One region of the Burkholderia sp. GW821-FHT14F03 genome, then DNA from elsewhere that is predicted to be linked to it. Evidence: predicted binding sites of a transcription regulator. Region 1 holds the regulator's gene; the other holds the start of a gene.
The links. The regulator FliA, encoded in region 1, starts transcription of late flagellar genes. The targets are predictions, from matches to a motif close to CTAAAGTTTNNNNNNNNNNNGCCGNTA.
Positions count from the first base shown of each region.

Region 2: the regulator FliA is predicted to act here: its motif matches at 5,990-6,016, upstream of AC1RQF_RS04820 (flagellin).

Region 1 covers NZ_JBXAPG010000082.1:3,352-14,688, reverse strand. Annotated here, with positions in the region: gene cheZ (protein phosphatase CheZ) at 1-673, shown strand, start outside; gene AC1RQF_RS32120 (DUF2844 domain-containing protein) at 847-1,368, shown strand; gene AC1RQF_RS32115 (DUF3443 family protein) at 1,385-2,644, shown strand; gene AC1RQF_RS32110 (VOC family protein) at 2,782-3,282, shown strand; gene flhB (flagellar biosynthesis protein FlhB) at 3,508-4,716, shown strand; gene flhA (flagellar biosynthesis protein FlhA) at 4,713-6,815, shown strand; gene flhF (flagellar biosynthesis GTPase FlhF) at 6,812-8,515, shown strand; gene AC1RQF_RS32090 (MinD/ParA family ATP-binding protein) at 8,508-9,320, shown strand; gene AC1RQF_RS32085 (RNA polymerase sigma factor FliA) at 9,342-10,076, shown strand; S-adenosyl-L-homocysteine riboswitch at 10,179-10,283, shown strand; gene ahcY (adenosylhomocysteinase) at 10,318-11,337, shown strand, end outside.
Region 2 covers NZ_JBXAPG010000004.1:224,224-235,560, reverse strand. Annotated here, with positions in the region: gene AC1RQF_RS04840 (TonB-dependent siderophore receptor) at 96-2,219, shown strand; gene AC1RQF_RS04835 (class I SAM-dependent methyltransferase) at 2,493-3,173, opposite strand; gene rpsU (30S ribosomal protein S21) at 3,820-4,032, opposite strand; gene AC1RQF_RS04825 (flagellin) at 4,580-5,731, shown strand; gene AC1RQF_RS04820 (flagellin) at 6,108-7,265, shown strand; gene fliD (flagellar filament capping protein FliD) at 7,421-8,977, shown strand; gene fliT (flagellar protein FliT) at 9,016-9,318, shown strand; gene AC1RQF_RS04805 (tetratricopeptide repeat protein) at 9,532-11,337, shown strand, end outside.

The sequences.
Region 1 (11,337 bases):
CGCCGCCGATCTGGCGAGCGACCGGATCCTTGCCCGCATCGGCGTGCTGACCCGGACGCTGCGCGATTCGATGCGCGAGCTGGGGCTCGACAAGCATGTCGAGAAGGCGGCGGAGGTGGTGCCGGACGCGCGTGACCGGCTGCGTTACGTGGTCGCGATGACGGAGCAGGCGGCGGAACGGGTGCTGACCGCGATCGAGATCGCCAAGCCGGTGCAGGAGCGTCTCCAGACCGAGGCCGACGCGCTTGATGCGCGCTGGGCCAAGTGGTACGAGACGCCGATCGAGCGCGCGGAAGTCCGCGAGCTGATGAACGACACCCGCGCGTTCCTGCGCGCGCTGCCGGTCGCGACCCGCGCGACCAACGAGCAGCTGCTGGAGATCATGCTCGCGCAGGACTTCCAGGATCTGACCGGGCAGGTGATCAAGAAGATCATGGACATGGTCTACCTGATCGAACAGCAGCTGCTCGGCGTGCTGATCGAGAATATCGCGCCGGAGCGGCGCGAGCAGTTCGCGGCCACGGCCGCGGCGCTCGCCGCCGAACAGGTGATGAGCAGCACCGGCAGCCCCGAATCGCTGCTGAACGGCCCGCAGATCAACCCCGAGGGCAAGACGGACGTGGTCAAGGATCAGGCGCAGGTCGACGACCTGCTCGCGAGCCTCGGCTTCTGATCCGTCACGGATTGAAACAGATTCGATCGGGGTAAATTGTTTTTTTGACACCCGCGGCAGGCATACTACGATGCACGTTTGCCGGCCGTCGCTTTCTATTGGCTTTCACCGAGTTGCACCGGGGCGCCGCGCGCGGTTGCTGGAACGCAGTCTGATTGTGGAAGGGGGATGCGGTGAAATCGATTCGAACTGGCCGGATCGCCGCGCTCGCGGCGGCCGGCATGCTGGGCGCCGCGAGCGCCGGCCCGGCCTGCGCCGCGCTCGGCGGCGCGCCCATGACGCCGCCGGCGGCGGACAACGCCGCCAAGGTGCGGCTCCTGCAACGCTCGGCGCAGGCGAGCCTGCGCGCCTCGGGCGTCGCCGCGGCGGCGCCCGGCGCCAATTACACGGTGCGCGAGACCACGCTCGGTTCGGGCACGGTGGTTCGCGAATACCTGGCGGGCGACGGCACGGTGTTCGCGCTCTCATGGCGCGGCCCGGTCGTCCCGGACCTGAGCGATTTGCTCGGCCCCTATTTTCCGCAACTCGTCGACGGCGCCCGGGTGACCCAGCTGGTGCACGGCGTGCGTGCGCCGGTGGCGGTCGACGCCGACAACCTCGTCGTGCACACGGGCGGCCACATGGGCGCGTTCTCCGGGCAGGCGTGGCTGCCGCAGGCGTTGCCCGCGGGCTTCACCGGCAACGACATCCAGTGACGAGGGGAGATCGATCTTGCGCTTTCATCACACCCTGAGCCGCCGGCTCCTCGCGCTCGGCCTCGCGGCCGCCACCGCGCTCGTCGTCGCGGCCTGCGGCGGCGGCGACGGCAACAATCCCACCGTGTCGATGAACACCGGCACCGGCAGCGGCAACACCCAGGTCGGCGGCGGCAACGGTTCGAGCAGCGGCAACGGCTCGAATCAGGTCACGATCTCGGTCAATTCGGGCCTCGCGAACGTCGTCAACATGCCGACCGTCAGCCTGACGATCTGCGCGCCCGGTTCGTCTACGGTCTGTCAGGTGGTCCCGAACGTGCTGGTCGACACCGCCTCCTACGGGGTGCGGATCGTCGCGTCGGCGATCTCGGGCGTCAGCGGCAGCCTGCCCACGAGCAACGCGAACAGCGGCGGCCAGCTCGCCGAGTGCGGCAAGTTCGTGTCCAGCTACACCTGGGGCTCGGTGCGCACCGCCAACGTGCAGATCGGCGGGCAGGTCGCCAGCTCGCTGCCGATCCAGCTGATCGGCGACCTCGGCACCTCGAACGTGCCCAGCTCGTGCACCAACAACGGCCGCCTCAGCTCGGGGAACACCGCACAGGCGCTCGGCGCGAACGGCATCCTGGGCATCGGGCCCGCGCCCTACGATTGCGGCGTGAACTGCGCGACCTCGAGCACCTACAGCAACTACTACGCGTGCACGGGCAGCACGTGCCAGGTCACGACGGCGAGCCTCACGCAGCAGGTCGCGAATCCGGTGCCGAACTTCCCGAGCAACAACAACGGCGTGATCGTGTCGATGGGCACGCCGTCGGGCGGCGCGGCGAGCGGCACGCTGACCTTCGGCATCGGCAGCCCGCCGACGACCGTGCTCCACACCGATACCGCGGGCGACATGACCGGCACCTTCAACGGCGCCGCGATGAGCCAGGTGTTCTTCGACACCGGGTCGAACGCGTACTTCTTCGGCGTGACGTCGAACCCGACGTTGCCGCTGTGCAGCGGCAACAACGCGTTCTACTGCCCGTCGAGCACGACCACGCTGGCCGCGACCGTCACCGGGCTCGGCGCCAACGAGCAGGCCTCGCTGTCCGTGACCGCCGCGAACGCGAACGCGCTGTTCAACACGGGCGGCTATGCGCTCGTGAACCTGGCCGGCCCGTTCGGCAACGCGTCGACGCTCGACTTCGGCATGCCGTATTTCTACGGCCGCGCGCTGTACTTCGGCATGGATCTGACCGCCAGCGGCGGCGCGGCGCCTTACGTCGGCTTCTAGCGCGGCAGGCGGCGCAGCCACGCAACAGGGCGCGAGAAATCGCGCCCTTTTTATTGGCGGCTTGCGTTGCGGTGCAGCGCCTATGCTCGACAAGTGGCCGCCGGGTGGCGGTCGCATGACGAACGAGGAGGTACGCGATGAGCGAGCGGATCCAGCGCATCACCCCATTCCTGTGGTTCGACCACGGCGCGGAGACGGCGGCGAACCAGTACGTATCGGTGTTCGACAATGCGCGCATCACGCGCGTCGTCCGCTACGGCAAGGACGCGGCGCGCGCGAGCGGCCAGCCCGAGGGCAGCGTGATGACGGTTGCGTTCGAACTGGACGGGCAGGCATTTGCCGCGATCAACGGCGGCCCGGTGTTCCGGTTCACGCCGGCGGTGTCGTTCATGGTCAATTGCGACGACCAGGCGGAGATCGATCACTTCTGGCGAGCGCTGTCCGCGGGCGGCGATCCCGCCGCGCAGCAGTGCGGCTGGCTCAAGGATCGCTTCGGCGTGTCGTGGCAGATCGTGCCGGCCGGGCTGTCGGCCTGGCTTGACGATCCGGATCACGCGCGCGGCGCGCGCGTGATGCAGGCGCTGCTGACCATGAAGAAGATCGAGATCAAGCCTTTGCTGCAGGCGGCGGCGGGCTGAGCCGACGCCCGCTTCGGCGCGGCGGCCCGCCCGGGCCGCCGTCGCCCGGGCCGCTTCGCGCCGTCGCGTCGCTGGCCCCCCACCTTCGTCCGCCCCCCGGACAGGTCCGATTCCCGGAATTACCCCCCTTTCCCCGCTTTCCTCGACCGATCGCCGGTTGACGGCTGAATGAATAATCGATGTCACTGGCAAAGCGGCATCCCGCCGCGTCCCACCGGAGGCTCCGTGGCAGAGGAGAGCGATCTCGAGAAGACCGAAGCCGCCACTCCCAGGCGCCGCGAAAAGGCGCGCGAGGAGGGGCAGGTCGCGCGTTCGCGCGAGCTGGCTTCGTTCGCTCTGCTCGCGGCGGGGTTCTACGGCGCGTGGCTGCTGGCCGCCCCGAGCGGCGCGCACCTGCAGACGATGCTGCGCGGCGCGTTCACGTTCGACCGCGCGAGCGCGTTCGATACGCACCGGATGCTGTCGAGCGCCGGGGTCGCGAGCCTCGAAGGGCTCTACGCGATCGCGCCCGTGCTGGCGCTGACGGGCCTCGCGGCGCTGCTCGCGCCGATGGCGCTCGGCGGCTGGCTGGTGTCGTCGAAGAGCCTCCAACTGAAATTCGACCGGCTGAACCCGATCTCCGGGCTCGGCCGGATGTTCTCGATCCAGGGCCCGATCCAGCTCGGCATGTCGCTCGCGAAGACGATCGTCGTCGGCGGAATCGGCGGCGTGGCGATCTGGCGCAGCAAGGAAGAACTGCTCGGTCTCGCGATCCAGCCGCTCGACGCCGCGCTGATCGACGCGCTGCACCTGATCGCGGTGTGCTGCGGCTACACGGTGGCGGGCATGCTGGTGGTCGCAGGGATCGACGTGCCGTACCAACTCTGGCAGTACAACAAGAAGTTGCGCATGACCAAGGAAGAAGTGAAGCGCGAGCATCGCGAGAACGAAGGCGATCCGCACGTGAAGGGCCGGATTCGCGCGCAGCAGCGCGCGCTCGCGCGGCGCCGCATGATGACCAACGTGCCGACCGCCGACGTGGTCGTCACCAACCCGACCCATTTCGCGGTCGCGCTCAAGTACACCGACGGCGAGATGCGCGCGCCGAAGGTCGTCGCGAAGGGCGTGAACCTCGTCGCGGCGCGGATCCGCGAGCTGGCGGTCGAGCACCGCGTGCCGTTGCTCGAAGCGCCGCCGCTCGCGCGTGCGCTGTATCACAACGTCGATCTCGAACGCGAGATTCCGGGGCCGCTGTACTCGGCCGTCGCGGAAGTGCTCGCATGGGTGTACCAGCTGCGCCGGTTCCGCGCGGAAGGCGGGGACTGGCCGGAAACGCCGGTCGACCTGCCGGTGCCCGCCGAGCTGGACAAGGGCGCGACGGTCGCCGACGACGAGGCGCGCGAGGAAGCCGCGGACGCGCTGGGCGCGGCCGGCCGTGACGGGAGCGCCGCATGAACATGCCCGCCGGACTCCTCGGAAAACGCGCGCAGATGTTCGACAGCGCGAACCTGCGCGCGCTCGCCGGCCCGATCCTGATCTGCATGATCCTCGGCATGATGATCCTGCCGCTGCCGCCGCTGCTGCTGGATCTGCTGTTCACGTTCAACATCGCGCTGTCCGTGATGGTGCTGCTCGTCAGCATGTACACGATGAAGCCGCTCGATTTCGCGGCGTTCCCGAGCGTGCTGCTGTTCTCGACGCTGCTGCGCCTGTCGCTGAACGTCGCCTCGACCCGCGTCGTGCTGCTCGAAGGCCACACCGGCCCGGACGCGGCCGGGCAGGTGATCGAGGCGTTCGGTCACTTCCTGGTCGGCGGCAACTTCGCGGTCGGGATCGTGGTGTTCGTGATCCTGATGATCATCAACTTCATGGTGATCACGAAGGGCGCGGGGCGGATCGCCGAAGTGTCGGCGCGCTTCACGCTCGATGCGATGCCCGGCAAGCAGATGGCGATCGACGCCGACCTGAACGCCGGCCTCATCAATGAGGAACAGGCGCGCAAGCGCCGTACGGCGGTCGCGCAGGAAGCCGAGTTCTACGGCTCGATGGACGGCGCGTCGAAGTTCGTGCGCGGCGACGCGATCGCGGGCCTGATCATCATGGCGATCAACGTGATCGGCGGGCTGATCGTCGGGATGGTCCAGCACGACATGACGTTCGCGGCGGCCGGCACCAACTACACGCTGCTCACGATCGGCGACGGCCTCGTCGCGCAGATCCCGTCGCTCGTGATCTCCACGGCGGCGGGCGTGATCGTGTCGCGCGTCGCGACCGACGAGGACATCGGCACGCAGATCACCGGCCAGCTGTTCACGAACCCGCGCGTGCTGATGATCACCGGCGTCATCATCGTGATGATCGGCCTGATTCCGAACATGCCGCACTTCGCGTTCCTGCTGCTCGGCAGCGGGTCGATCTGGCTGTCGCGCACCATGACCAAGCGCGAAGAGGCGAAGAAGGCGGCCGGCATCGTCACCGATATCGCCCCGCCCGCCGCGCTGCCGGCGGACAGCCACGAGGCGACCTGGGAGGACGTGACGCTGATCGACACGCTCGGCCTCGAAGTCGGCTACCGGCTGATCCCGCTCGTCGACAAGAACAGCGACGGCGAGCTGCTCAAGCGGATCAAGAGCATCCGCAAGAAGTTCGCGCAGGAAATCGGCTTCCTGCCGCCCGTGATCCATATCCGCGACAACCTCGAACTGCGGCCGAACGGCTATCGGATCGCGCTGAAGGGCGTCGAGGTCGGGTTCGGCGAGGCTTATCCGGGCCAGTGGCTCGCGATCAATCCGGGCCAGGTGACGGCCGCGCTGCCGGGCGCGCCGACCCAGGATCCCGCGTTCGGGCTGCCCGCCGTGTGGATCGACACCACGCTGCGCGAACAGGCCCAGGTCTACGGCTATACGGTGGTCGACGCGAGCACCGTGGTCGCGACCCACCTCAACCATCTGGTCGTGCAGCACGCGGCGGAGCTGCTCGGCCGCCAGGAAGTGCAGGCGCTGATCGAGCGCACCGGCAAGGATGCGCCCTCGCTCGTCGAGGACCTCGTGCCGAAGACGATCTCGATCACGACGCTGCAGAAGGTGCTGCAGAACCTGCTCGACGAAGGCGTGCCGATCCGCGACATGCGCACCATCATCGAGGCGGTGTCGGAGCAGGCGGGCCGCCTGACCGACGCGTACGACCTGACCGCCGCGGTGCGCCTCGCGCTCGGCCGCGCGATCACCCAGCAATGGTTCCCGGGCGCCGGCGAAATGCAGGTGATGGGACTCGATTCGAATCTGGAGCGGGTGCTGTCGCAGGCGCTCGCCACGGGCGCGAACCCGGGCCTCGAACCGGGGCTCGCGCACACGCTGCTGGTCGGCACGCAGGAAGCGATGCTGCGCCAGCAAAACATGGGGCTGCCGCCCGTGCTGCTCGTGCAGCACGCGCTGCGCGCGATGCTCGCGCGCTTCCTGCGCCGCAGCCTGCCGCAACTGAAAGTGCTGTCCTACGCCGAAGTGCCGGATACCCGCACGATCAAAGTCGTCAACGTCATCGGGAGTAACGCTTGAACATCCGCAAATTCACCGGCCCTACGAGCCGCGACGCGCTGCGACTCGTGCGCGAGGCGCTGGGCCCCGATGCCGTCGTGCTGTCGAACCGGACGCTCGACGACGGCACGGTCGAGATCGTCGCGCTCGCGGACGCCGAGCTTGCCGCGATTGCGCCGCCGGCCGCTGCCGTGCGGGCCGCTGCCGCGCGGGCCGCGGCCGGGTCGGCCCTTGCCGCGCCGGCCGCCTCCCTGCCGGGCTTCGCCGCGCCGGCCGAGCCACCCGGCGCCGCCGGCTTGCCGCGGACGGGCGCCAATCCGTATGCGAACGGCGGCCTGCCGGATGTGTTTTCGTCGGTGTTCGGCGCGAGCGTCGAGGCCGCGCCGGCCGCTGCCGCGCCCGCCGCGCCGTCGGAGCCCGCGCCGTGGCTCGTCGAGCACGCGAAGCGCCTGACCCGGCAGCGCGACGAACTGGTCGCGCGGCCGCGCGCCTCCGCCGCGGCGTCCGCGCCGGCTGCCGCTGCCGCTGCCGCCGCCGCCGACGCCGACGCCGGCGCGCCGGCCAATCCGCCCGAGTGGGCGCGTGACCTGGTGCAGAACGTCGCGCGCCGTGCGGCGGCCGAGGCGACGCCCGCGCGGCGCGCCGACGACGCGCCGCGCCAGAACGCCGAGCGCCTGTCCGATGCGGCGGCCGCGGCGGTGGCCGACGCCGTGAAGGCGCGTATCGAGCGCATCGTCAACGACACCGTGATGCACGAGCTGAGCTCGCTGCGCGGCATGATGGAAGAGCAGTTCGCGGGCCTGATGTGGAACGATCGCCAGCGCCGCAACCCGGTGCACGGCGCGCTGACCAAGCATCTGTTCGCGGCGGGTTTTTCCGCGCAGCTGGTGCGCATGATCGTCGACAACCTGCCGGACGGCGACGAGTCGGACAGCTTCGACGCGGCGTCCGAATGGGCGCGCTCGGTGCTGGCCGCGAACCTGCCGGTGCTGGAAAGCGAGGATGCGCTGATGGAGCGCGGCGGCGTGTTCGCGCTGATGGGACCGACGGGCGTCGGCAAGACCACCACCACCGCGAAGCTGGCGGCGCGCTGCGTGATGCGCTTCGGCGCGAGCAAGGTCGCGCTGCTGACGACCGACAGCTACCGGATCGGCGGCCACGAGCAACTGCGCATCTTCGGCAAGATCCTCGGCGTGCCGGTGCATGCGGTGAAGGACGGCGGCGACCTGCAGCTCGCGCTGACCGAACTGCGCAACAAGCACATCGTGCTGATCGACACGATCGGCATGAGCCAGCGCGATCGCACGGTATCCGACCAGATCGCGATGCTGCACGGCGCGGACACGCCGGTGCAGCGCCTGCTGCTGCTGAACGCGACGAGCCACGGCGACACCCTCAACGAAGTCGTGCAGGCCTACCGCAGCGCGGCGGGCCAGCCCGACCTCGCGGGCTGCATCCTGACCAAGCTGGACGAAGCCACCCATCTCGGCGGCGTGCTGGACACGGTGATCCGCTACAAGCTGCCGGTCCACTACGCATCGACCGGCCAGAAGGTGCCGGAGAACCTGTACGTCGCCACCCGTAAATTCCTGCTGAAGAGCGCGTTCTGCGTACCGCGCGACGGCTCGCCCTTCGTGCCGCAAGACGAAGACATGCCGTCGCTGCTGGCCGCGCTGACCGCCCGCTCGAGCGCCGAGCTCCATGAGGTGCGATTTGGATAAACGCATGACCGATCAGGCTGAAGGCTTGCGGCGTCTGCTCGCCGGCCGCTCGTCGCGCGTCGTCGCGGTGACGGGCGGCCCGGCGGGGGTCGGCTGCACCTCGACGGTGGTGAATCTGGCGGCCGCGCTCGCGGCGCTCGGCAAGGACGTGCTCGTGGTCGACGAGCGCGCCGACGTTCATTCGGTGGCGGCGACGCTGTGCGGCGCGTGGCTGCGCGAAGGCGAGCCGGTGCGCCACGAGCTGGGCTTCTCGGTGCTCGGCGCCGCGCGGCTCGCCCGCGCCGGCTACGCCGAGCACGATCCCGCGGAGTGGCTCGACAACGCGGCGGACATCGTGCTGGTCGATGCGCAGCTCGACGCGCACGGCGCGTTCTCGCCGCTCGCGCGCGACGCGCACGACGTGCTGGTGGTGATGCGGGTGGCCGCGCAGTCGATCACCGAGGCGTACGCGTGCATGAAGCGGCTTCATTACGCGCACGCGGTCGCGCAGTTCCGCGTGCTGATGAATCACGTGCAAAGCCGCGCGGACGCGAAGGCCGCGTACGACAACCTCGCGGGCGTCGCCGGGCGTTATCTGGCGGTGTCGCTGTCGGAGGCGGGCTGCGTGGGGGTCGATCCGCTCGTCGAGCATGCGCGCGAGCTGGAGCGCACGGTGGTGGACGCGTTCCCGACCGCGGCGGCCGCGCGCGATTACCGGCAGATCGCGTCCGATCTGCTGTATTGGCCATTGCGTCCGGGGCCGGGCGCGGGTCGGGTCCGGGCGGGCAATCCGGCGTTTGAGCGGGGTGCGGCGCAGGCCGCATGAATGTCACAGGCAAGAGAGGGCATGATGTACAACGCTCAAGGAAAGATATCCCAGGACGAAGTGTTGACGCAGTACGCGCCGCTCGTGCGGCGGCTGGGTCTGCAACTGGTCGCGAAGATGCCGGCGAGCGTGGATCTCGATGATCTGATCCAGGCCGGCATGATCGGCCTGCTCGATGCGGCGGGCCGCTACAAGGAAGACCAGGGGGCGCAGTTCGAGACCTACGCGACGCAGCGGATCCGCGGCGCGATGCTCGACGAGCTGCGCAGCAACGACTGGCTGCCGCGCAGCCTGCGCAAGACCTCGCGCGAAGTCGAGCATGCGGTGCACCAGGTCGAGCAGCAGCTCGGCCGGCCGGCGAGCGAGACCGAGATCGCGGAGCACATGCAGATGCCGCTCGACGAATTCCAGTCGATGCTGCAGGACCTGCATGGCAGCCAGCTGATTTACTACGAGGATTTCGACCGTTCGGCCGACGACGAGCCGTTCCTCGACCGCTACCGGGTCGACCATGCCGACCCGCTGTCGGCGCTGCTCGACGACCACCTGCGCAACGCGCTCGTGGAGGCGATCGAGCGCCTGCCGGAGCGCGAGAAGCTGCTGATGTCGCTGTACTACGAACGGGGCCTGAACCTGCGCGAGATCGGCGCGGTGCTCGAGGTCAGCGAGTCGCGCGTGTGCCAGTTGCACAGCCAGGCGGTTGCCCGGCTGCGCGCGCGGCTGCGCGAACAGGCCTGGGTCGGCGCCGAGCACTGAGCGGTCGGACCGCGATCGGTCGGGCCGCGCATGGTCGGGCCGCGTATGGTCGGCGTGCGATCGGGCGGAAAACTTCATTCCGATTTGCTACAATCCTCCCTCGTTTCCGAGGAGCGTTGCGACGGGCTCGGTCCCGCCAGGCTCGGAAACCTTCAATGAGCGGCCGCGCGATGCGCACGGCCGCGACCTGAACGGCGCTCACGTCACAATTTTCTAGAACTTACTTAGAAAGGAGGGCGTGATGAACGCCGCTGTCATCGATTCCAATTCCTCGAAAGACTACCTCGTCGCCGACATGAGCCTTGCCGCCTGGGGCCGCAAGGAGCTGAACATCGCCGAGACGGAAATGCCCGGCCTCGTGCAGATCCGCGACGAATACAAGGCGCAGCAGCCGCTCAAGGGCGCGCGCATCGCCGGTTCGCTCCACATGACGATCCAGACGGGCGTGCTGATCGAGACGCTGAAGGCGCTCGGCGCCGACGTGCGCTGGGCCTCGTGCAACATCTTCTCGACCCAGGATCACGCGGCCGCCGCGATCGTCGAAGCCGGCACGCCGGTGTTCGCGTTCAAGGGCGAGTCGCTCGACGAGTACTGGGAATACGCGCACCGCATCTTCGAATGGCCGAACGGCGAATTCGCCAACATGATCCTCGACGACGGCGGCGACGCCACGCTGCTGCTGATCCTGGGCGCGAAGGCCGAGAAGGACCGCTCGGTGATCGCCAAGCCGACCAACGAGGAAGAAGTCGCGCTGTACAAGTCGATCGCCGCGCACCTCGAGGTCGACGGCAGCTGGTACTCGACGCGCCTCGCGCACATCAAGGGCGTGACGGAAGAAACCACCACCGGCGTGCACCGTCTGTACCAGATGGAAAAGGACGGCCGCCTGCCGTTCCCGGCGTTCAACGTCAACGATTCGGTCACGAAGTCGAAGTTCGACAACCTGTACGGCTGCCGCGAATCGCTGGTCGACGGCATCAAGCGCGCGACCGACGTGATGATCGCGGGCAAGGTCGCGGTGGTCGCGGGCTACGGCGACGTGGGCAAGGGCTGCGCGCAGTCGCTGCGCGGCCTGGGCGCGACCGTGTGGGTCACTGAAATCGATCCGATCTGCGCGCTGCAGGCGGCGATGGAAGGCTACCGCGTCGTGACGATGGAATACGCGGCGGACAAGGCCGACATCTTCGTGACGGCGACCGGCAACTACCACGTGATCGGCCACGACCACATGAAGGCGATGCGTCACAACGCGATCGTCTGC
Region 2 (11,337 bases), on a different contig from region 1:
GTTTGCAGCCAAATGATTTCGGACTCCGGCCGATCTTTGATAGCATGCGCGCCATTCATATAAATGCGAATGATTCGCAACACTATTCCATCTTCATGACCCATCCCGCCCTTCGACCGCTGCGCCTTGCCGCGTGGCTCGCCTTCTGCAGCAGCGCCCTCGCTCACGCGGCCCCGTCGCCGGACAGCACGCCGCCGCAGGAAAACACGCTGCCCGCCGTGCGCGTCACGGCCGCGCCCGACGCCCCGCAGCATCTGCGCGAGGACGTGAGCGGCGGGGCGCTCGGCACCCGCTCGCAACTGGATACGCCGTTCTCGACCACGATCGTCGATGCGAAGGAATTGGCGGAGCGCCAGCCATTCAAGCTCGCCGAGGTGTTCGGGGGCGACGCGTCGGTGACCGACAACGGCAACGGCTACAGCGTCTGGGCCAGCTACCTGTCGGTGCGTGGCCTGCAGCTCGACTGGCAGAACGGCTACAAGATCGACGGGCTGCCGTTCGTCTCGTACGGAATCACCATGCCCTACGAGCAGCTCGAGCGCGTCGAGCTGCTCAAGGGCCTGGGCGGCTTCATGTACGGCTTCGCGTCACCGGGCGGCGTGATCAACTACGTGACGAAGAAGCCCACCGCGCAGCCGGTGGCGAGCGTCGACGTCGGCTACCGGAGCACCGGGGTGTGGAGCGAGCACGTCGATCTCGGCCGCCGCTTCGGGCCGGACCAGATGTTCGGCGCGCGCCTGAACGCGACCCACGAGGAAGGCAAGATCTACAACGGCGGCAACGTCCGGCGCGACACCGCCTCGCTCGCGCTCGACGCGAACCTGACGCGCGACCTGTCCGTCAATTTCGGCGCGCTGTACCAGAACCGGCGCACCTCGGGCCAAACGCCGTCGATCTATACCAGCAGCTACACCGGCGCGAGCCTGCCGAGCGCGATCAGCGGCGGCACCTCGAACCTCGCCGGCGCGGACCAGTATCTCGCCACCAACCTGCAGCAGTACACGTTCGGCGTGCAGTACCAGCTCACGCCGGACTGGGTCGCGAGCGCGACCTACAGCTACAGCAAGGTGACGCGCCAGCGCAACGAAAGCACGCTGAACCTGCTCGACGGCGCCGGCAACTACAACGACACGCGCTACGCCGGCAACCAGGGGCATCGCTTCAGCCTGTGGCAGGCGATGCTCGAAGGCAAGGTGCGCACCGGCCCGTTCAGCCACCAGCTGGTGTTCGGCGCGGCGTGGCAGAAGGAGACCAGCGACTATTCGAGCAACGACCTGTACCACAGCATCGGCACGGGCAACCTGTACGCGCCCAATCCGAATACGCTGTACAACCCGGGCGGCTTCACGCAGTACCGCGACAACGACATCACGCAGAAATCGCTGTTCGCGAGCGATACCGTGAAGCTGACCGAGCGCTGGTCGGTGATCGCCGGCCTGCGCTACATCAGCTACGAACAGAATTCGTACAGTCCCGCCGGCGCGACGCTGTCCACCTATGCCGACAACGGCGTGATCACGCCGACCTTCGCGCTGCTGTACAAGCTCGCGCCGTCGACGACGCTGTACGCGAGCTACGTCGAATCGCTCGAACCCGGCCAGCGCGTCGGCGACACCTATGCGAACCACGGCGAACTGCTCAAGGCGCTGCGCAGCAAGCAATACGAGGTCGGCGTGAAGAGCGAGCACGCGCGCTGGAGCGCCACGGCCGCGCTGTTCCGGATCGAGCGCGGCGCGGCGTATGCGAACAGCGCGAACGTCTACGTGCAGGACGGCCAGTCGATCTATCAGGGCGTGGAACTGGCCGCGAGCGCGAAGCTCGGCTCGCAGTGGGAAGTGGCTGGCAGCCTGATGGCGCTCGACAGCTGGTATGCGAAGGGCGCGGCCAACAACGGCAACCGGGTGGCCGGCGCGCCGACCTTCGTCGCGGCGGGCAAGCTCGCGTATGCGGTGCCGACGCTGCCGGGCCTGACGCTCGGCGCGCAGGCGAAGTTCACCGGCAATACGCCGCTGCGCGCGGCGGGCGGCCTGAACGCGCCCGGCTATCTGCTGCTCGGCCTCGGCGCGACCTACACCACGCGAGTCGGCGGTCACGGCGTCACGCTGCGCGCCTCGCTCGACAACCTCGCCAATCGCCGCTACTGGCAGTATCAGTACGAGAACTACGTGATGCCGGGGGATCCGCGCACCGTCAGCGTCAACGCGAAGTTCGATTTCTGAGCGGCGGGATCAAAGCGATCCGCTCGCCTGACGCTGCTCCGGCGGGCGTGCGGTATCGCACGAGAATCAGTTGCCACCTTCCGGGGTCGGCACATACCGAAAGCGTTGCGGCAATATCTCGCCTGTGCCGTCAATAGGCCCATCTCTCGATGGTCATGCTGACCATGCCGGCATTGTCGAAGCGCGCCCGGTCTCGTCTGCCGTGCTCATCCGAGCGTCAGTCCCGACCGCGGCGGATCGAGCCGGCATTGATATCCCCGGGCAAGCGGTCGATCAAAATCCTTTCCAGTAATCCACGAATCCCTGCTTGTAATGAAAATAGGGGGTCTGCAATTCGCGGTTGATCCCGATGATGCGCGCCTCAAGCTCGGCCAGCCCCGGGCAGCCGCGTTTGAACAGATACCAGCTTTTGGCCTGCGGCGAATAGACCGACGCGGCGTATCCCCACTGGTCCATCAGCAAGGACATGCTCTTGTTGGTATGGAAGGCCGTGTGGACCATGGTGTCGATGTAGAACCAGTCCGGATCCTTCGGCACCCGCTCGGCGATCACGGTATGCAGCATCAGTACGCCATCGTCACGCACGAGTCGATTGACCTCATCAAGCGCATCTCGGTCCAGCACATGCTCGAACATCGCGCTGTTGATCACCAGCGTGTAGCGGGACAGATCCTGCTCGGCCACATAGCTGACGCGATTGTCCTGATTGCGCACGTAGCGATCGAAGATGGGAATGCCGATATCGAAGTACTTCTTCATGCAACGGGAGAACGTACCGTAGCCGGCCGCATAGTCAATCGCATCGTCAAGCTCGACGACGCCGTTCTTCGCCAACAGCGTCAGGGCGAGCGCCTGATCGATGTATGGCGGCTGGTTGGTGGTTCTCGATGCAAGATCGTTTTCAAACGTGTGATGCCAACTCGAATTCAGTTGCGACCATTGCGCATCGGTCATTTCCTGATGGGTTCTCGACACGGTGAAACCGCAGTTTCCGCATTTCCAGAAATCAACTGTCAGCGTCTCGGGAAACGGGCTGCCCGGATAGGTCGGGTAGTCTTTCGAGAAAAAGTACGCCGTTTCGCGGCTGCAGATCATGCATGGGTGAATTCTCATACTTGCCGTCGGACCCGACATCTTGGTTAGCTGCCGCAAAGTATACCGAGGGAACCGTTCGGGAGGCGAGCGCGCTGGCGGACGGCTCCTGCGCAAGTCTGGCGCAAGGGTGAACGCCGTGCAGTGACCGGCTTCTCCGCTGGCATCGCCGCCGGGTCGCGTTCAAAGAGCCGGTCCGGTCCGCCTGAAGGTCGATCGCGCGACGATACGGCCGGACCCATGAGCGTGCTCGGTCCGGCATTTCGCGATTGCGGCCCGGATGCCGTTCGCGCCGCATGCGCCGGCGCCGTCCGGAATCGCAGTGGCGATCCGCATCGCCGGTTGCCGTTTGCGCAGACGTCCCGGCGCCCGGTAACAAAAAACCCCGCCCGACTAGCGCCGGGCGGGGTCTTTCATCGTACGTCACGCCGGATGCTCCAAGCAAAACGGCGATGCAGCCTCTTTCGAGACTCGCATCGCCGCTCGCGGACGAACCGGAAAGAAGCTTTTAGTGGAGCTTCTTCGGCAGCATCTGGCTGCGCAGGCGCTTGTGCAGACGCTTCACCGCAGCGGCCTTCTTGCGCTTGCGCACAGCCGTCGGCTTTTCGTACGACTGGCGTTCACGCAGTTCAGCGATCAGGCCATTTTTTTCGATAGCACGGCGAAAGCGGCGAATCGCCACTTCGAACGGCTCGTTTTCCTTCAGAAGAATCGTCGTCATGTCGTTCCTAAATTGCTTGATACGGTCAAAAACGTAGCGGCCAAGCGCCACGCACCGGCCTTCCGGGCGTTCCCACAACAGGCGAAACGAGCGGCTAACGGCCTCGGAGGCCGGAAATGAGAGGCGGAATGCACCGCGACACGCTTGGCAACCCACACCAGGCGCCGCGTTTGACTGCCAGCAGACATGCCGCGAGCGGCAAAGGCTTGACAGAAAATCTCAATTCAGCCCGCCATCATAACAGGTAAACATTGGGCCGGCTACCGGTTTACCGCTTTCCCGTGGCGGGCTCCCCGAGCGCCTTCCCCTGCGTTCCCGCGCATTTGCTGCCCTATTTTGAGATAAATCCTCGAATCCGGGCACATATAAATAAGGGATCAATCCAATTGACGTCACGCCTCACTCAAATCCTTTCCAAACCTTTCATTTGTATTCAGCCGCTTTTATGAGAGACGACAACCTGCATTGAGGCCGCCGGCAAGGGACGCAGGCGGCCGCCGATGCCGACTCCGGCTTCCTTTTCGTCCGACTCTCCCAGGAGTGTTCCATGCTCGGAATCAACAGCAACATCAACTCGCTGGTCGCCCAGCAAAACCTGAATGGCTCGCAAAGCGCGCTGTCGCAGGCCATCACGCGCCTGTCCTCGGGCAAGCGCATCAACAGCGCGGCCGACGATGCCGCGGGGCTCGCGATCTCGACCCGCATGCAGACCCAGATCAACGGCCTGAACCAGGGCGTGTCGAATGCGAACGACGGCGTGTCGCTGATCCAGACCTCATCGAGCGCGCTGTCGTCGCTGACCAACAGCCTGCAGCGGATCCGCACGCTGGCCGTGCAGGCGTCGACCGGCACGCTGTCCACCTCCGACCAGAACGCGCTGCAAAAGGAAGTCTCGCAGCAGATCTCCGAAGTGAACCGGATCGCGTCGCAGACGACCTACAACGGCAAGAACATCCTCGACGGCTCGGCCGGCATCCTGTCGTTCCAGGTCGGCGCGAACGTCGGCCAGACGGTCAGCCTCGACCTGAGCCAGAGCATGTCGGCCGCGCAGATCGGCGGCGGCCTGGTGCAGCAGGGCCAGACGGTCGGCACCTTCACGAACCTGAGTCTCGACGCCAGCGGCTCCTCGACGGCGGGCGCGCCGGCGATCACGGCGGTCAGCGTCATCGCCGACGGCCGGGGCGGTTACACGTTCACCGACCAGAACGGCTCGGCGCTGACCTCGGCCACGGTCGGCAACATCTTCTCGTCGGGCACGGCGGCCGGCTCGGGCACGGCCGTCACGGACCTGGCGCTGAAGGCGTCGGTCACGAGCGGCATGTCGCCCGCGGCGGTCGCCGCGACCGCCGCGATGCAGGCACAGATCAACGCGGTCAACCAGCCGCCGACGGTCTCGAACCTCGAGATCTCGACCGTCGCGGGCGCGAACCAGGCGATGGTGTCGATCGACAACGCGCTGCAAACGGTGAACAACCTGCAGGCCACGCTCGGCGCGGCGCAGAACCGCTTCACCGCGATCGCCACGACCCAGCAGGCGAACTCGACGAACCTGTCGTCGGCTCAATCGCAGATCCAGAGCGCGGACTTCGCGCAGGAAACCGCGAACCTGTCGCGCGCGCAGGTACTCCAGCAAGCGGGCATCTCCGTGCTCGCCCAAGCAAATTCCAACCCGCAACAGGTGCTGAAGCTCCTGCAATAAGAAGCGGTCGCCCGACGGGCGGCCCCTTCCGGGCGCGCCCGTCGCGGCAAGCGCGCCAGCGGTCCTGGCGCCGCACCGGCCAGGTCGTTCAGGCCGGCCGGCGAGCGCCGCCGGCCACCCGCGCCCCCGAGCTTTCCCGCGCCGCGCGGCGCCTGCCGCCGGCCCGCCCGAGCCCGTTTCGCCCGCCACCGGCGCGGCCAGGCGGGCATTTCGCGCCGCGCCCGACATAAAAATCGGGCCGAATCTATTCGCCCGCCCCTCAAGTTTTGTTTCCGAAGGCCGAAATCCTGCTCTGAGGCGGCCAGCAAAGAACGAGTGCTTCCGCCGATGCCAATAGTGGCTTTTATGGGCTTTCGGCTCACTTAGGAGATTTTCCATGCTCGGAATCAATAGCAATATCAACTCGCTGGTCGCTCAGCAAAACCTGAACGGTTCGCAAAGCGCCCTGTCGCAGGCGATCACCCGTCTGTCGTCGGGCAAGCGCATCAACAGCGCGGCGGATGATGCAGCGGGCCTCGCGATCTCGACCCGGATGCAAACCCAGATCAACGGCCTGAACCAAGGCGTGTCGAACGCAAACGACGGCGTCTCGCTGATCCAGACCGCGTCGAGCGCACTGTCGTCGCTGACCAACAGCCTGCAGCGTATCCGTACGCTGGCCGTGCAAGCGTCGACCGGCACGCTGTCGACCTCGGACCAGAACGCGCTGCAACAGGAAGTCTCGCAGCAGATCGCGGAAGTGAACCGGATCGCGTCGCAAACGACCTACAACGGCAAGAACATCCTCGACGGCTCGGCAGGCATCCTGTCGTTCCAGGTCGGCGCGAACGTCGGCCAGACGGTCAGCCTCGACCTGAGCCAAAGCATGTCGGCGGCGCAAGTCGGCGGCGGCCTGGTGCAGCAAGGCCAGACGGTCGGCACGTTCACCAACCTGAACCTCGACTCGACCGGCACCTACACGTCGACGGCGTCCAGCGTGGCGATCACGTCGGTCACCGTCAAGGCTGACGGCAAGGGCGGCTACACGTTCAGCGACCAGAACGGCACCGCACTGTCCGCGACGGCAGTCGGCAACATCTTCTCGGGCGGCACGGCAGCGGGCACGGGCACGGCAGTCACGACCCTGGCGCTGGCGACGCAAGCCACGGGTGGCATGTCGACTGCGCAAGCCAGCGCGGCAACGACGATGCAGGCACAGATCAACGCGGTCAACCAGCCGCCGACGGTCTCGAACCTGAACATCTCGACCGTCACCGGCGCGAACCAGGCGATGGTATCGATCGACAACGCGCTGCAGACGGTGAACAACCTGCAGGCGACACTCGGCGCGGCGCAAAACCGCTTCACCGCGATCGCGACGACGCAGCAAGCGAACTCGACGAACCTGTCGTCGGCACAATCGCAGATCCAGAGCGCGGACTTCGCGCAGGAAACCGCGAACCTGTCGCGCGCGCAAGTGCTGCAACAGGCCGGCATCTCGGTGCTCGCGCAAGCGAACTCCAACCCGCAGCAGGTTCTGAAGCTTCTGCAGTAATGCTGTAACGGGCAACCGTACGATGGGCCGCGCAGTAGAGCGGCCCGTCTTGTGCGGCGGTGCAACTCCTCGTGGCCGCCGCACTCTTTTTCGCTTATCGCGACTGAAGTTCCAGATTCGCGCCAGCCGCTTCCGGCGACGCACGGAGTACAGCGATGTCCACACCCATTTCGTCGACGACCAACACGCCGATCACCAGCTCGACCAGCGCCACCCAGCAGGCCGCCCAGCAGGCGCTGCAGGAAGCCGCGCAGTCCATCATCAGCGGTGCGACCGGCAACTCGTCGCTCGACGTCAATTCGCTCGTTACCGCCCTCGTCAACGGCAAGACGGCCGGCCAGACCGCCCAGCTGTCGACCGCCACCGCGTCCGACCAGACCCAGCTCACCGCGCTCGGCACGCTGCAATCGGCGCTCGGCGCGCTGCAAAGCGGCCTCGGCGCGCTCGCCGACGGCACCTTCAACCAGGTCCTGACCGCCACCACCAGCGGCACCGGCCTGACCGCCACGACCGGCGCGGGCGCGGTCGCCGGCAGCTACCAGATCACCGTCAATCAGATCGCGACCTCGCAGACGCTGACTTCCGGCGCGTTCGGCGCGACGCAGCAGCTCGGCACCGGCACGCTGACCCTGTCGATCGGCAGCCAGTCGACCTCGATCTCGATCAACTCGACGAACGACACGCTGGCCGGCGTCGCCGCCACGATCAATTCGGCCTCGAACAATCCGGGCGTCACCGCGACCGTCGTGACGGGCAGCGACGGCGCCCACCTCGTGCTGCGTTCGACCAATACGGGCGCGGCCGACACGATCAACGTCGGCGTCAGCAACCTGTCCGGCGACAACGGCCTGTCGAGCCTCGCCGTCACGTCGACGCCGAGCACCACGGGCGGCCAGTCGACCATCGCCTCGGGCGGCAGCATCGCGTGGTCGCAATCGACCGCCGCGCAGGACGCGGAATTCTCGATCGGCGGCGTCGCCGCGAGCAGTGCGTCCAATACCGTGTCGAACGCGATCGCGGGCGTCTCGCTGACGCTCACGCAGGCGGCCGTCAGCACGACGCCGCAAACCCTGACCGTGTCGCAGGACGTCACGACCCAGGTCAACGACATCTCCAATTTCGTGTCGCTGTACAACGCAGTCGTGTCGACGGTCACGCAGCTGACCTCGCTGAGCGGCGGCGGCACCAGCTCGGCGTCGGCGGGCCCGCTGCTCGGCGACTCGACGCTGAATACGATCAACAACTCGCTGATGACGATCCTCGCGAGCGGCGTGCCCGGCGGCGGCTCCACCGCGACGCTCGGCGCGCTCGGCATCACGATCGCCGACGGTGCGTCCTCGAGCCTGCCGGACGGCTCGCTCGTGCTCAACAAGGCGCAGCTCACGGCCGCGCTGCAAAGCAACCCGGCGGCCGCTTCGACGCTGTTCAACGGCACCAACGGCATCGGCGCACAGATCAACACGGCAATCACGGGCTTCACGCAAACGGGCGGCATGCTAGCCACGCGCACCAGCGCGCTGAACTCGGACCTGCAGAGCCTCGCGACCCAGCAGCAGAACCTGACCAACTACACGACCCAGCTCACCGACCAGTACAGCGCGCAATTCACCGCGCTCAACACGCTGATGGCTTCGATGAACTCGAACCAGAACTACCTGACGGCGCTGTTCGGCGGCACCAACAGCGCGGGCGCGCTGGCAAGCAACAAATAAGCGTAGAGTCGCGCTTGGACGAACAAAGGAGCGATTCCATGGACCAGACTTCGCTGGTGCAATACGTACTGGAGCTGACGCGCGCCATCGACCAGGCGGCCCGGCTGGCCGACTGGTCGGAGGCCGCGCGCCTGATCGACGTGCGGTCCCCGTACCTGATGTCGATCACGGCCGAGCAGACGAGCGCGTCGCTCGAGCTCGTGCGGCAGATCCAGACGCTCGACGCGGCCGTGTTCGACAACGCGCAGACGACCCAGACCGAGCTGCAGACCGAATACCGCGCCGCGATGGCGCGCGCCAATGCGGCCAGCGCCTACCAGCAGGCCGCCGCGCGGTTCTGAACGCCGCTTCCCCTGACAACAATAAATCACGCGTGTAGACGCGTGCTCGTTCGCCTCCGTGCCCGCCTCGTGCGGGCCTTTTTTTATGCCGGAGCAAAAATCGGGACAGATTGACCATGCGGCAAACTGACGGGGGATTTGGGGTTAGCTCCGCGCTTCAGGCTCGGGGGGCGGCGCCGATAATCAGGTGAACTCGCTCATTCCGTCATGCCCATGGCCACCTTGTCCGTCCCGACCTCCTCCCCGCTGTCTCCCGAAGCCCAGCAGGCCGCCGACATCGCACTGGTGCTGCAAAGCGCGATAGAGCAGCACCAGCAGGGCGCGTTCGATGACGCGCAGGCGCTCTATGAGGCAATTCTCGGCGCACTGCCCGAGCAGCCGCAGGCGCACTATGGGCTCGCCATGCTGAAGGTCCGGACCGGCGCGCCGGCCGACGCGCTGCCGCACTTCGAGATCGCGCTCGGCAGCGCGCCGAATGACGAGAGCTACTGGTTCGGCTACATCAACGCGCTGATCGAGGCGGGCATGATCGCCGCCGGCTGGACGGCGGTCAATCTGGCGCAGCAGCGCGGCGTCGGCGGCCAGACGCTCAACCTGCTGATGCTGCGCCTGTCGAATTCGGTCGAGGGCACGCCCTCGCCGATGCGCTTCACGCTGAGCACGCCGCTCGACCTCCCGTCCATGCCGGATACCGCGGAAGCCTCCGCGTCGGAGCCTGCGGCCAGCGTGCGCCGGCCGAACCCGCAGGACATGAACCGCCTCGCCACGCTCTACAACAAGGGCCGCGACGAGGACGCGATCAAGCTGGCGCGCACGCTGACCCGGCGCTTTCCCGCGCATGGTCCCGCATGGCGCGTGCTGGGGCTGGCGCTGCATCGCAGCGGGCAGACGGAGCCGGCCCGCGAGGCGTTCGTGCGAACCCTCACCTTGCTTCCCGACGACACGCAGTGCCGGCTGCTGCTGGCCGATGGGCTGCGCCTCCTGAACCAGTTCGCGGACGCAGAACGGCAATGCCGCCAGATCTTCGAGCTTGCGCCCGACATGCCGGAGGCGAACCGCCTGATGTGCACGCTGCTCGGCGGGCTCGGCCGCGTGGATGAAGCGCGCACCTACGGCCTGCGCGCGATCGAACTCGCGCCGAACAACGAATCGATGTACAGCTCGCTTGCCGTGATGCTGTTCGACCACAACGGCTCGCCTACCGAGGCCGAGCCCTACTTCCGGCGCGCGTGCGAACTGAATCCCTCGGATGCCGGCGCGCACAGCAGCCTGCTGTTCAGCCTCACTCACCAGATCAACATCGACGTCGCCGCGCTCGCCGCCGAGCATCGCGGATTCGCGGCGCGCCACGAGGCGCCGCTGCGCGCGCGCTGGACCCCGCACCCGAATCGCCGTGATCCGGCGCGTCCGCTGCGCATTGGCTTCGTGTCCGGCGACCTGTTCAAGCACGCGGTCGCGTCGTACCTGACGCCACTGCTCGGCCCGCTCAAGCGCGAAGGTGATCTGTCGCTGTACTTCTATTACAACCACGTGCTCACCGATTACGTGACGGCCGGGTTGAAAGGCCATGCGAGCGCGTGGCGCGACGTGTCCACCCTGTCGGACGACAAGCTGTGCCGACAGATCCGCGACGACCGCATCGACATCCTCGTCGACCTGTCGGGGCACACCGGGCGCAACCGGCTCCTGACCTTCGCACGCAAGCCTGCGCCCGTGCAGGTCAGCTTCATCGGTTATCCGGGGACCACCGGCCTCGACGCGATGGACTATTACTTCGCGGACCGCTTCGCGATTCCGCCGGGGCCGGTCGAGCAGCAGTTCAGCGAGAAGATCGTGCGCCTGCAGGCCGCCGCCGCCTTCGAGCCAGAACGCCAGGCGCCGCCCGTCAACCTCCTGCCCGCGCGGCACAACGGCTATGTCACGTTCGGCAGCTTCAACCGTCTCAACAAGCTGCGCGCCGATGTGATCGCGGTCTGGGCGCGCCTGCTGCACGCGCTGCCCAATGCGCGCATGGTGCTT